DNA from 2 places in the Devosia sp. genome. Region 2 is predicted to be linked to the other one. Evidence: riboswitches for the same ligand, from Rfam matches in the RefSeq annotation. Region 2 holds a riboswitch; the other holds the start of a gene.
The links. A riboswitch is a leader RNA that binds a small molecule or an ion and turns the genes downstream of it on or off. The one in region 2 is predicted to bind thiamine pyrophosphate.

Region 1 (5,219 bases), 1.7 Mb from region 2:
TCGACTTGCCCGAACCGCTGGCACCTGAAATCGCCGTGACCACACCCGGCTCGGCTGCGAAGCTGAATTCATAGCCCTCGCTCTGCCCCTCATGCACGAAGCGCATTCTATCGGCCGTGAGCATCGGCGATCCTTTCCATGAGACGCGGAAGGCCGACAAAGGCGGCCACCGTGCCCACCAGCATCAGGGCGGCAATGGCACCGGCATCATTGTTCCGATAGGCCCCCAGGGCTCGATACATCATCAGCGGCAGGGTCTGGAAGTCCTGGGTGCCGAACAGGGCAATGACCCCGAGATCGCCGAGCGAAAAGCAGAAGGCCAAAGCCAGCAGCAGCCCGATATCGCGCCCCAGAAGCGGGTATTCGATGGCCGTGAACTGCATCAGGCCGCCCAGGCCGAGCGAGCGGATGAGCTTGCCGCGCGTCTGCGCCACCGCGTCGAGGGCCGGGCCGAGCGTGGCCATGGCAAAGGGCAGCGCCAGCAGCGCATTGGCGATGACGACGACGATGGGCGCGGCGGTGCGCGCAGACATGCCGGCGTCGCGCACCAGAAGGAAGAAACCGAGCGACAGCACCACTGCCGGAACGGCCAGATAGGCATAGGCCGGTGCGCCGAGCACCGTGCGCAGAACGGGATGGCCGGTGGAGGCGCGTCCGAGGGCGAGAACCAATGCGAGCACCAGGGTCAGCGCCGCGGAGGCCGCGCCGATGATGAGACTGGTGAGGCTGGCGCGCCAGAAGGCCGGTTGGGCCAGTACCGCTCCCATGCCCGAAAGCCCTTCGCCCAGCACCGAAAGCAGTGGCAGGGCAAACCCGGCAATGGCGAGGATCAGGACCAGAGCCTGGATGGCGCGCACCATCCGCCCGTCCTGCCAGGCCGGTTGCGCCGATTTCCCGAGCACGCTGGGCACCGGGCTGAACGCCGAGGCGGCAATGATCACGAGGGCACAGACACCGATCTGGGTCATGGCCAGCAGCACAGCGCCCACCAGGTCGAAGTCGAGCCGCACGGCGCCATAGATGGCCACCTCCAGCGTCTGGTTGGCTGGGCCACCGCCCAGCATCAGAACGATAGGAAAGCTGGTAAAGGCCAGAAGAAAGATGATCGCGGCAAGGCCCGGCAGACTGCCCCGCAAGGCGGGCCAGTCGATGATGGCAAACCGCTGCCAGGCATTGAGCCCCAGAGATTGGCCGACCTTGAGCCGGCTCACGGCAATCGCATCGAGCCGCGCCAGAAGGATACGGGCGGCAAAGGCGCCATCGAGGATCACATGGGCAATGAGTATGCCCGATAGTCCATAGGCCGGACTCTCGATCCGCAGCCCGAACAGCGCCTCACTGGTCTGGTTGATCCAGCCATTGCGTCCCCAGATCGACAGCAGCCCGAAAGCCACCACCATGCCGGGCGTCACGATGGCCGCCGAGAACAGGCCCACCACCACGGAACGGCCGGCAAAGCGCAGCCGGTTCAGCGCCCAGGCGACGGCGGTGCCGGCCATGAGCGACAGCACGGTCGTGAGCCCGGCCTGCAGGGCCGTCATCCGCACGAGATGGGCGATATCGACGCCCGGCCCGCCGGCGCTGCCGGTTGCCGCCCGGAGGATGGCTAACAGGATGGCTGCAATCAGCCCGGCTATGGCCAAGGCCAGAAGCCCGGCCGCCAGACGGCGCAGGGGGCGCGGCGGCAGATGCGATGCCGCCCTCACCATGGTCCCCACGCAGTCTGGACGGCCTTGCGCATGTTACTGCACGGCTGCCAGCATTTCGGCAATCCAGGCCTGGGCATTGGCCTCGATGTCCGCATCAGGGAGGGTCAGGGTCTTTTCCGGCTGCGGCAAGGCTGCAAAAGCCGGATCAAGTCCTTCGCCCAGGTCCACAACCGGGAACATCCAGTTGGTGGTCGGGATGATCCCCTGACCTTCCGGCGAGACCAGGTAGGCCAGGAATTGCTGGGCCAGCTCCTGCTGGTCGGAGGACTTGAGCACTCCGGCAACCTCGATCTGCGGGAAATGGCCCTCGCTGAACAGCGCCGCCTTGATGGTGTCGTCGCCCTCGGCGACGATGTGATAGGCGGGGGACGTCGTGTAGGACAGAACCATATCCGCCTCGCCATCGAGGAACAGCGAATAGGCTTCGCTCCAGTCCTTGGTGATGGTCAGAAGGTGCGGCTTGAGGCCAGCCCAGATTTCCGGGGCGCGATCGCCATAGGCCGCCTTGACCCAGAGCACGAGACCCAGCCCCGGCGTCGAGGACCGCGGATCCTGGATGACCACCTTGACGCTGTCCGGAAGCGCGATCAGCTCCTCGAACGAGGTGGGCGGCACCTCGGTGGTGTCGGTGTCGTACATGAAGGCGAAGTGCGAATAGTCGATCGGCACGAAGCTGGCATCCGCCCAGCTTTCAGGCAGCACCAGGCCATCCAGGGTCAGTCCATGTTCTGCAAAGAGCCCCGTGGAAGCCGCCTCGCCCATGATGGCGGTGTCGAGCCCGACAATAAGGTCGGCTTCGGTGGCCTCGCCCTCGAGCTGCACCCGCCGCAGCGTGCCGATGGAACTGTCGGCCACGACCCAGTTGAGTTCGCAGCCGCACTGCGTCTCAAAACCCGCTTTGAGCAGCGGGCCGGGGCCCCACTCGGCGGCGAAGCTGTCATAGGTATAGGCGGTCAGGACAGGCTTGTCCTGGGCTGCAGCGGTGTGGGTTGCCAGTCCGGCAACGACGACCGCAAGCGCCATGGAGGAAAACTTGATCATCAAGATCATCCCTTCAAAGGTATGCGGCCATGGGTGAAGGGGGTCAAATGGAGGGCGAGATGCCCTTGCCATCTCGATCTTCCTCCGCCAGCATGACCTGGTTCAGGTTCAATGGGTAACTCTCAGCTCCGGCAGGACCGGAACACCCCAGCGAGACGGTGCGGACCATATTGAGAGAACCTCGCTAGTGCAATCCCCTCCAAAAGGCCCAGACGGCCCCCTGCCACTTCAGTACGAGCAACCCATCGCCATTGTCGGCGGGGGCAGTGTCGACCAGCAACTCTTGGCAGACCTGGCGCGTCGCGGCATCCCACTGATCGGGGCCGATGGCGGTGGCGATACCATCGGCGCAGCGGGCCTTGTGCCCGAGGCCATTATCGGCGACCTCGATTCGCTGTCCGACCGCGCCGCTTGGGAAAGCCGCACGCGGGTGGTCCACATTGCCGAGCAGCTCACCACCGATTTCCAGAAGTGCCTTTATTCCACAAGCGCGCCGGTGACGCTGGCTGTCGGCATGACCGGCAAGCGGCTCGACCACACACTCGCTGCCCTCAATGCCGTGCTGCAGGTGGCGGCGGACCGGCATCTGCTGGTCATCGATGAAACCGATATCGCCCTGGCCGTGGTCGGCCCGATCGGTTTTGCCGCACGGCCGGACGAACGCGTCTCGGTCCATCCGCTGCTGCCCATCCGGTTTCACCGGTCCACCGGGCTGCTCTATCCGCTCGATGGCCTTACCCTCGAGCCGGGCGGGCTGGGCGGCACCTCAAACGCGGCAACTGCCGGGCGTGTGGAGATCATTCCGGCCAATCCTACGCCCTGGTTGCTGATCCTCGGACGCGAGCGGCTCTGGGATATGGTTGAAACCTGCCTTGAAGCCCTGCCGCGCTACTAAGGCCCTTCGGCGGCTCGGAAGAAGCTCTAAGCAGCGCCTTCCAGCCGGAACTGCAGCTTGGCCAGGTCGGCATAGCGGCCACCCTTGGCCACCAGGTCCTCATGGTTGCCCCGGTCTATAATGGCGCCGCCATCCATGACCAGGATGGTATCCGCGTCCCGGATCGTGGCGAGGCGATGGGCGATGACCAGCGTCGTGCGCCCTTCCATCAGGTGTTCGAGCGCCACCTGCACCAGCCGCTCGCTCTGCGCATCGAGGGCACTGGTCGCCTCGTCGAGCAGGAGGATCGGGGCGTTCTTGAGAATGGCGCGGGCAATGGCAAGCCGCTGCTTCTGCCCGCCCGACAGCATGACCCCGCGCTCGCCGACCATGGTATCGTAACCAGCCGGCATCTCGATCACGAAGTCATGGACCAGCGCCGCCCGTGCCGCAGCTTCCACCTCTTCGTCACCGGCCTCGGGCTTGCCGAAACGGATATTGTCGGCAATCGTGCCGGCAAAGATGGTGGGCTCCTGCTCGACATAGGCAAAGCGCTGGCGCAATTCGGCTAGGTCGAGCTGGCGGATGTCGACGCCGTCGACCCGTATCGTGCCTGCATTGACGTCGTAGAAGCGCTGCAACAGCGACAGGGTCGTCGACTTGCCCGAACCCGATGGCCCCACAAGGGCGACCGTCTCGCCCTTGCCGACCGAAAAACTCACGCCATCGAGCACCGGTCCATTGGTGCTTTCATAGGCAAAGGACACGTCCTCGAACGCCACGGTACCAAGGGGCGGAACCGGCAGCGACAGGGGCTGCGCCGGATTGCGGATATCGGCCTCGGTATCGAGGATTTCGGTCAGCCGCTCGGTGGCTCCGGCCACCTGCTGCAGTGTGCCCAGGACTTCCGAAACATTCATCAGTGCGCCCGAGGCCATAAGGGCATAGACGACGAACTGGGCCAGTTGCCCCACGGTGACGCTGCCGTCGAAGACGGCCCGGGCGCCCCACCAGACCAGGCCCACCAGCGCCGCGGTGCCGAGGAAAATGACCAGCGCCACCAGCACCGATCTTGCCCCCAGCCGGCGCACCTCGGCCTGATAGCTGGCTTCGCTGTGCCGGTCATAGATATGGGCCTGCTCGGTCTCCTGGGTGAACGCCTTGACCGTGCGCGGCGCCCCCAGCATTTCGGTGGCCATGGCCGACAGTTCCGCCAGCGCGTCCTGAGTCTTGCGCGACATGCCGCGCAGGCGGCGCGCATAGGCAATGACGGGGAAAAGAATGGACGGCACCGCGACGACCACGGCCAGGGTCAGCACCGGGCTCGTCAGCACCATCATGATCAGGGCGCCGGCAATGGTCACCAGCGAGCGCAGCGCCAGCGACAGGCTCGAGCCGATCGCGCCGCGGATCACGGCCACGTCGCCATTCAGCCGGCTGGTGAGTTCGCCCACCCGGTGGGTATCGAAATAGCGCGTGTCCAGCCGCAGCAGATGCGCAAAGACCGCCTGGCGCAGATCGGCCAGCACCCGCTCGCCGATCACCGAGATGAAATAGAATCGCGCCCCGCTCGCCAGTCCCATCAGCGCCGCAAT
Region 2 (5,219 bases):
CGGCGGCCATGGCAGCGACGTTCACCGCGACCGTATCGGTGATCAGCGTCGGCAAGAGGGCGGTGGTGCCGAACTGGGCATGAGCCGAGCAGATGGTGCGGATGGAATCGAGATCGGGCGCGTTGTTGAACAGCACCCCACCGCCGCCGTTCACCTGCAGATCGACGAAGCCCGGCACGATCATGCCCTGCCCGAGATCGACCCTGGTTGCCCCGGCCGGAATGGCATCCGCTGGCACGATGCCGGAGACGAAGCCGAATTCGATCAATAGGGCGGCGCTGTCGTGCCAGACCTCGCCGTCAAAGATCCGGGGGCAGCATATGGCCTGTAGTTCGCTCATACCGTCTCGGTGACCTTTTTCAGCATGGGGGGCTCGTCCGGGTTCAGCCCGCGATGCCGGGCCAAGGCTTCAACGCAGCCGTAGAAGCTGACGATCAGCGCCAGGGGGTCGGTAATCGGATGACCGGTGGGCGCAAAGTCGAGGCGGGCAGCAGCGCCGGGCCTGTCGCTGGTCAGGAATGCCTTGGCCCCCTGCCCGGCGAGCTTATGCGCCATATCGGCCACCGAGGCCTCGGCAGCATCGCGGGCCGCAAGGCCGAGAACCGGATAGCCCTTGGTGACGATGGATACCGGACCATGCATGACTTCGGCGGCGCTATAGGACTCGCCCTGGATGCCGCAGGTCTCCTTGAACTTGAGCGCCGCTTCATTGGCGATGGCAAATCCGGGTCCACGGCCCAGAACATATAGAGAGTCGTGGCCATCGAGCGCGCAGATCAGTTCCGACCAGTCACAGGTCACTGCGCGCGCCAGGCTTTCGGGCAGGTTGTGTACGGCCGCGGTCAAGGCATCATCATCGGCCCAGCGCGCCAGAAGGGCGAGGCCGGCGACGATCGAGGTCACGAATGTCTTGGTCGCGGCAACGCTCTTTTCGACGCCGGCTTGCAGGTCGATGGTGAAATCGGAGGCCTGATCGAGGGGCGAGCCGGCCGTGTTGGTGATGGCGATGGTGACGGCGCCCGAGCGGCGCACGGACTGGGCCATCCCGACGATATCCGGGCTCTTTCCGGACTGCGACACGGCGATGGCAGCAGCGCGATCAAGCTTGAGATCGCGGCCATAGATCGAGGCGATGGACGGCCCGACCGAAGCAACCGGGAGGCCGAGCACCAGTTCGATGGCATATTTGAGATAGGTCGAGGCATGATCGGAAGAACCACGCGCGACCGTGGCCACGAGGCGCGGATCAACGTCTTGCAGGCGCTTCGCGGCGGCATCGAGGACCGTGGCCGAATTCGAGAGAAATCCCGCGACGACGTCTGGGATTTCATTGATTTCCCGGCGCATATGGGTCTGATCGGTCATTTCTTCTTGCTCGTATTATTGGCGTCGCCCAACCGCAGCTCAGCGACGAAGTCGTAGGTATCGCCCCGGTAGATGGAGCGGGTGAATTCGATGGCACGGCCCGTGGGCAGGTAGGAGATGCGCTCGATGTGCAGGCCGGCGGCGCCGGTGGGCACCTGCAAGAGATGCGCGTCGGCTTCGGTGATGTTGGCGGCCCGAATACGCTGGATGGCCCGCACCGGGCGATTGCCGAAGCGATCGAGGTATTTGTAGAGCGAGTCCCCCAGCTCCTGCGGCCGCGGCAGGACCGAGGCGGACAGGCTGGCACGCTCGATGGCCAGAGGCATGTCACCGGTCAGGCGGAGCCGGGCAATGCGCGCGACGTCTTCGCCAGCGCCCAGGGCCAGGATGACGGTTTCGTCCGGCGAGGGCGTATAGATGCCGCGATCGAGCCATTCCGCCCGCACGGCCATGCCGCGCCGGGCCATATCTTCGGTAAAGGACGTGAGCTGTGACAGGGACTGTTCGACGCGCTGAGTCTGCGGCGCCACGAAGGTTCCCGAGCCGTGGCGCTGGACCAGTACGCCATCCTGCACAAGCTCCTGCACGGCCTTGCGCACGGTGACGCGGGAAACATCAGCGCGCAGAGCCAAGTCACGCTCCGACGGCAATGCATCTCCGGGGTTGATTGTGCCGCGTTCTATGGCATCTTCAATCCAGCGTTTGAGTTGCAGATAGAGCGGACCGCCCGGCGGCAAAGTAACCGGCCCGTTACCGAACAAGACTTCGGACTGCTCTGACACCCTGCCTCCTTGGCACACCTGCCGCCGCAAACGGCACCGGCAACGCCTTTGACACCCGCATGCCGGGTGTAATACCAATAAAATACCATTCGCCCGTTCGCAAGTCTGCAGCACAGGCAGATGTGCATATCTGGCTGGATAGCTTTTACAAAATTGGCTACCGACCCGATCATTGCGCAGCAAATTCGGAAAAGTGGTATTTTTTTGGCATTATGGCCGGGAGGGGTGAGTGACGCAGCGGCAGACGGAAATGCACCATGCGGATGCCGATGGACTCGAGCTGCGCGGTGACGGAGACATCCTCACCCTGCTGGCCAAAAGCCAGGTGGATGCCGCGGCCAGCGTCGCCTGCGCCATAGACCAGATCGGCGCCGGGGCCGCCCTGATGGCGCGCTCGATGGAAAGCGATGGCCGGCTGATCTACGCGGCAGCCGGCAGCTCCGGGCTGATGGCCCTTGCCGACGCCCTGGAACTTCCGGGCACCTATGGTTTGTCGCGCGAGCGCATCCATATCGTGCTGGCCGGCGGGCCTGAATCCCTCGTTGACATGCGCGGTGGGCCAGAAGACGACGGAGCGGCCGCAGAACAGGCAGTGACGGCACTGGCGCCGACGGAACGGGATTGCCTGATCGCGGTCACTGCCAGCGGTCAGACGCGGTTCCCCATGGCCGCGGCGAAAACGGCGCGAGCGGCGGGCGCCAAAACCATCGGCATTGCGAACAATTCCGGGGCACCGCTGTTCGAGGCGGTCGATGTTTCCATCTGCCTGCCGACGCCGCCGGAAGTCATTGCCGGATCGACCCGCATGGGAGCCGCCACGGCACAAAAAATCGCGCTCAACATGCTCTCGACGCTGATGGCCATACACCTGGGGCACGTGCATGACGGCTATATGGTCAATCTCGTTGCCGACAACGAAAAGCTGCGTGAGCGGGCGCAGGGAATCGTCGCGAAAGTGACGGGTGTGGACGCGGCTCGGGCCGCCGCCGCACTCGACGCCTGCGGGGGCTCGGTAAAGGCCGCGATCCTGCTGTCGTCCGGCGCCAGGGATGCGCGCCACGCCACGCAACTTCTGGCCAGTCATGGCGGGAAAATCCGGGCCGCGCTCGCGACGCTGGGCAGCTAAATCCTGCTGCTCCAGGGCCGCCCAACCCGCAATCCATCCGTTACTGATCTTCGACTATGCCATTGATATACATTCATTAATTTCTAAAGATTTCTAGTCGCGTTTCGGGTCTTGCGGACAGAATTCGAATCGCTATGCTGAAGCTCCAACCACAGGGGTGCTCCGTACAGTCGGGGCTGAGATGAGGGCGGCATGCCTTCGGACCCTCAAGCTGATCTGGGTAATACCAGCGGAGCGAGGCGGCATGTTTTCAGGCGCACAAATTTCCCTTTATCCGATGTCCAGTGACTTCATCTGGATCATCACCGATGCGCTGAGCGCACTCGATCCCTACCGCGAACATCTCAGGATCGAGACGGACGATATTTCGACCCTCATCGTCGGTCCGCCGGAGGTGGTTTTTGCCGCCATGCGCGACCTCTACAGCGTTGCCGGCAAGGGCGGCGTGCACTGCGTGCTGTCGGCCACAATCTCGCGGGGATGCCCGGGCGAGCCCGATGATGCCATCTGCAACGCACCCGGGTTCGACGGCCCTGAAGAACCGCTTGCGGAGCGGATGGAAACGGCGCTGGCGGCCTTGAAAGATGCGCCGCACAAGGGCGTAGACGCGAGCGCCCAGTTTTCGCTCTACGTGCTGGGCAGTAATCACCACATGGACGAAATCTATGGCTGCATTGACTTCGTCAAGCAGTCGGGTGCCTTCGACCGCGCCAAGAATTTCTGCACCAGGCTCAAGGGCGATGCCGGGCTGGTTTTCGCGACCCTCGAGCAGGCGTTCTGCGCGTTTGGCAGCAAGCAGGGCCATGTCACCATCGACCTGACTGTCTCGGCCAACAGCCCCTCCGTTACGGCCTAGGGGCAAGCCATGACCAGTCCCGATGGTCGCGCCGGTGGCGCGGCATTTCTGGTGCGCGCATTGCCGCCAGTACTCTCCGTCGCGGCGGTTCTGCTGGCCTGGGAAGCGAGCGTGCGCCTGGGGGGAATTGCGCCAACGGTCCTGCCGGCGCCGAGCCGCATCGGCCAGCAGTTGATCGAGCACCGGCTGGCGCTGGCGGATCATGCGCTGGCCAGCATGCAGGCGACCGTGGCCGGCTTTGCGTGTTCGCTGCTCTCGGCCTTTTTCCTCGCCGTCCTGGTGGATTTTCACCCGCGTGTGCGGCGCGCCTTGTTCCCGATCTTCATCATCAGCCAGACCCTGCCGCTGGTCGCCATCGCACCGCTGGTGGTGCTCTGGTTCGGATTCGGGCTGGCACCGAAGATCCTGCTCGTCGCGCTGGTGACGTTTTTTCCGATGCTCGTGGCGCTCGTCGAAGGCTTCGAGTCGACGGATCGCGACATTTCCGCCCTGCTTGCCAGCATGGGAGCGCCGCGGTGGCGCATGTTCACCATGGCCCGCCTGCCCTCGGCCCTGCCTTACTTCTTTGCGGGCCTGCGCATTTCGATCACCTATGCCGTCGTCGCCGCCATCTTTGCTGAATATGCCGGCGCGGCGAAGGGCCTCGGCATCTATATCCTGAGCGCGAAGAACAATTTCAGACCCGACCTGGTGCTGGCGGCGGTCGCAGTCAGCGCGACGCTGACGCTGGTCCTGTTCGGCCTGACTCTGGCGATCCAGGCCCTGACCATGCCCTGGCTGCGCGCCACGCGGGCGGCAAAGCCATGAGCAGCGCGCTGACCCTGAAGGGCGTGGGCAAAGGCTTTGATGGGCTCAAGGTTCTGGACAATCTCGACCTGACGGTCGGCAAGGGTGAGTTCGTCTCTATCCTCGGCCCATCCGGCTCCGGGAAATCGACCATCCTCAACATTCTCACAGGGCGAATCCGGCCCGATCAGGGCCAGATTTTTGTGGATGGCGCACCGCTGGCTGCGGGGCAATTCCCCTTCGCCTTCATGCCCCAGCACGACGCGCTGATGGCCTGGCGCACAGTTCTCGATAACGCGACGGT

Region 1: linked by a shared signal. The riboswitch ahead of thiB (thiamine ABC transporter substrate binding subunit) and the one ahead of KIT02_RS01430 (YkoF family thiamine/hydroxymethylpyrimidine-binding protein) in region 2 are both predicted to bind thiamine pyrophosphate.

What each region holds. Positions count from the first base shown of each region.
Region 1 covers NZ_CP075529.1:1,968,504-1,973,722, forward strand. Annotated here, with positions in the region: gene KIT02_RS09555 (ATP-binding cassette domain-containing protein) at 1-124, opposite strand, end outside; gene KIT02_RS09560 (thiamine/thiamine pyrophosphate ABC transporter permease ThiP) at 108-1,706, opposite strand; gene thiB (thiamine ABC transporter substrate binding subunit) at 1,743-2,750, opposite strand; TPP riboswitch at 2,811-2,910, opposite strand; gene KIT02_RS09570 (thiamine diphosphokinase) at 2,938-3,645, shown strand; gene KIT02_RS09575 (ABC transporter transmembrane domain-containing protein) at 3,672-5,219, opposite strand, start outside.
Region 2 covers NZ_CP075529.1:292,877-298,095, reverse strand. Annotated here, with positions in the region: gene nagA (N-acetylglucosamine-6-phosphate deacetylase) at 1-340, opposite strand, end outside; gene KIT02_RS01445 (SIS domain-containing protein) at 337-1,365, opposite strand; gene KIT02_RS01440 (GntR family transcriptional regulator) at 1,362-2,147, opposite strand; gene KIT02_RS01435 (N-acetylmuramic acid 6-phosphate etherase) at 2,377-3,273, shown strand; TPP riboswitch at 3,417-3,529, shown strand; gene KIT02_RS01430 (YkoF family thiamine/hydroxymethylpyrimidine-binding protein) at 3,518-4,129, shown strand; gene KIT02_RS01425 (ABC transporter permease) at 4,139-4,936, shown strand; gene KIT02_RS01420 (ABC transporter ATP-binding protein) at 4,933-5,219, shown strand, end outside.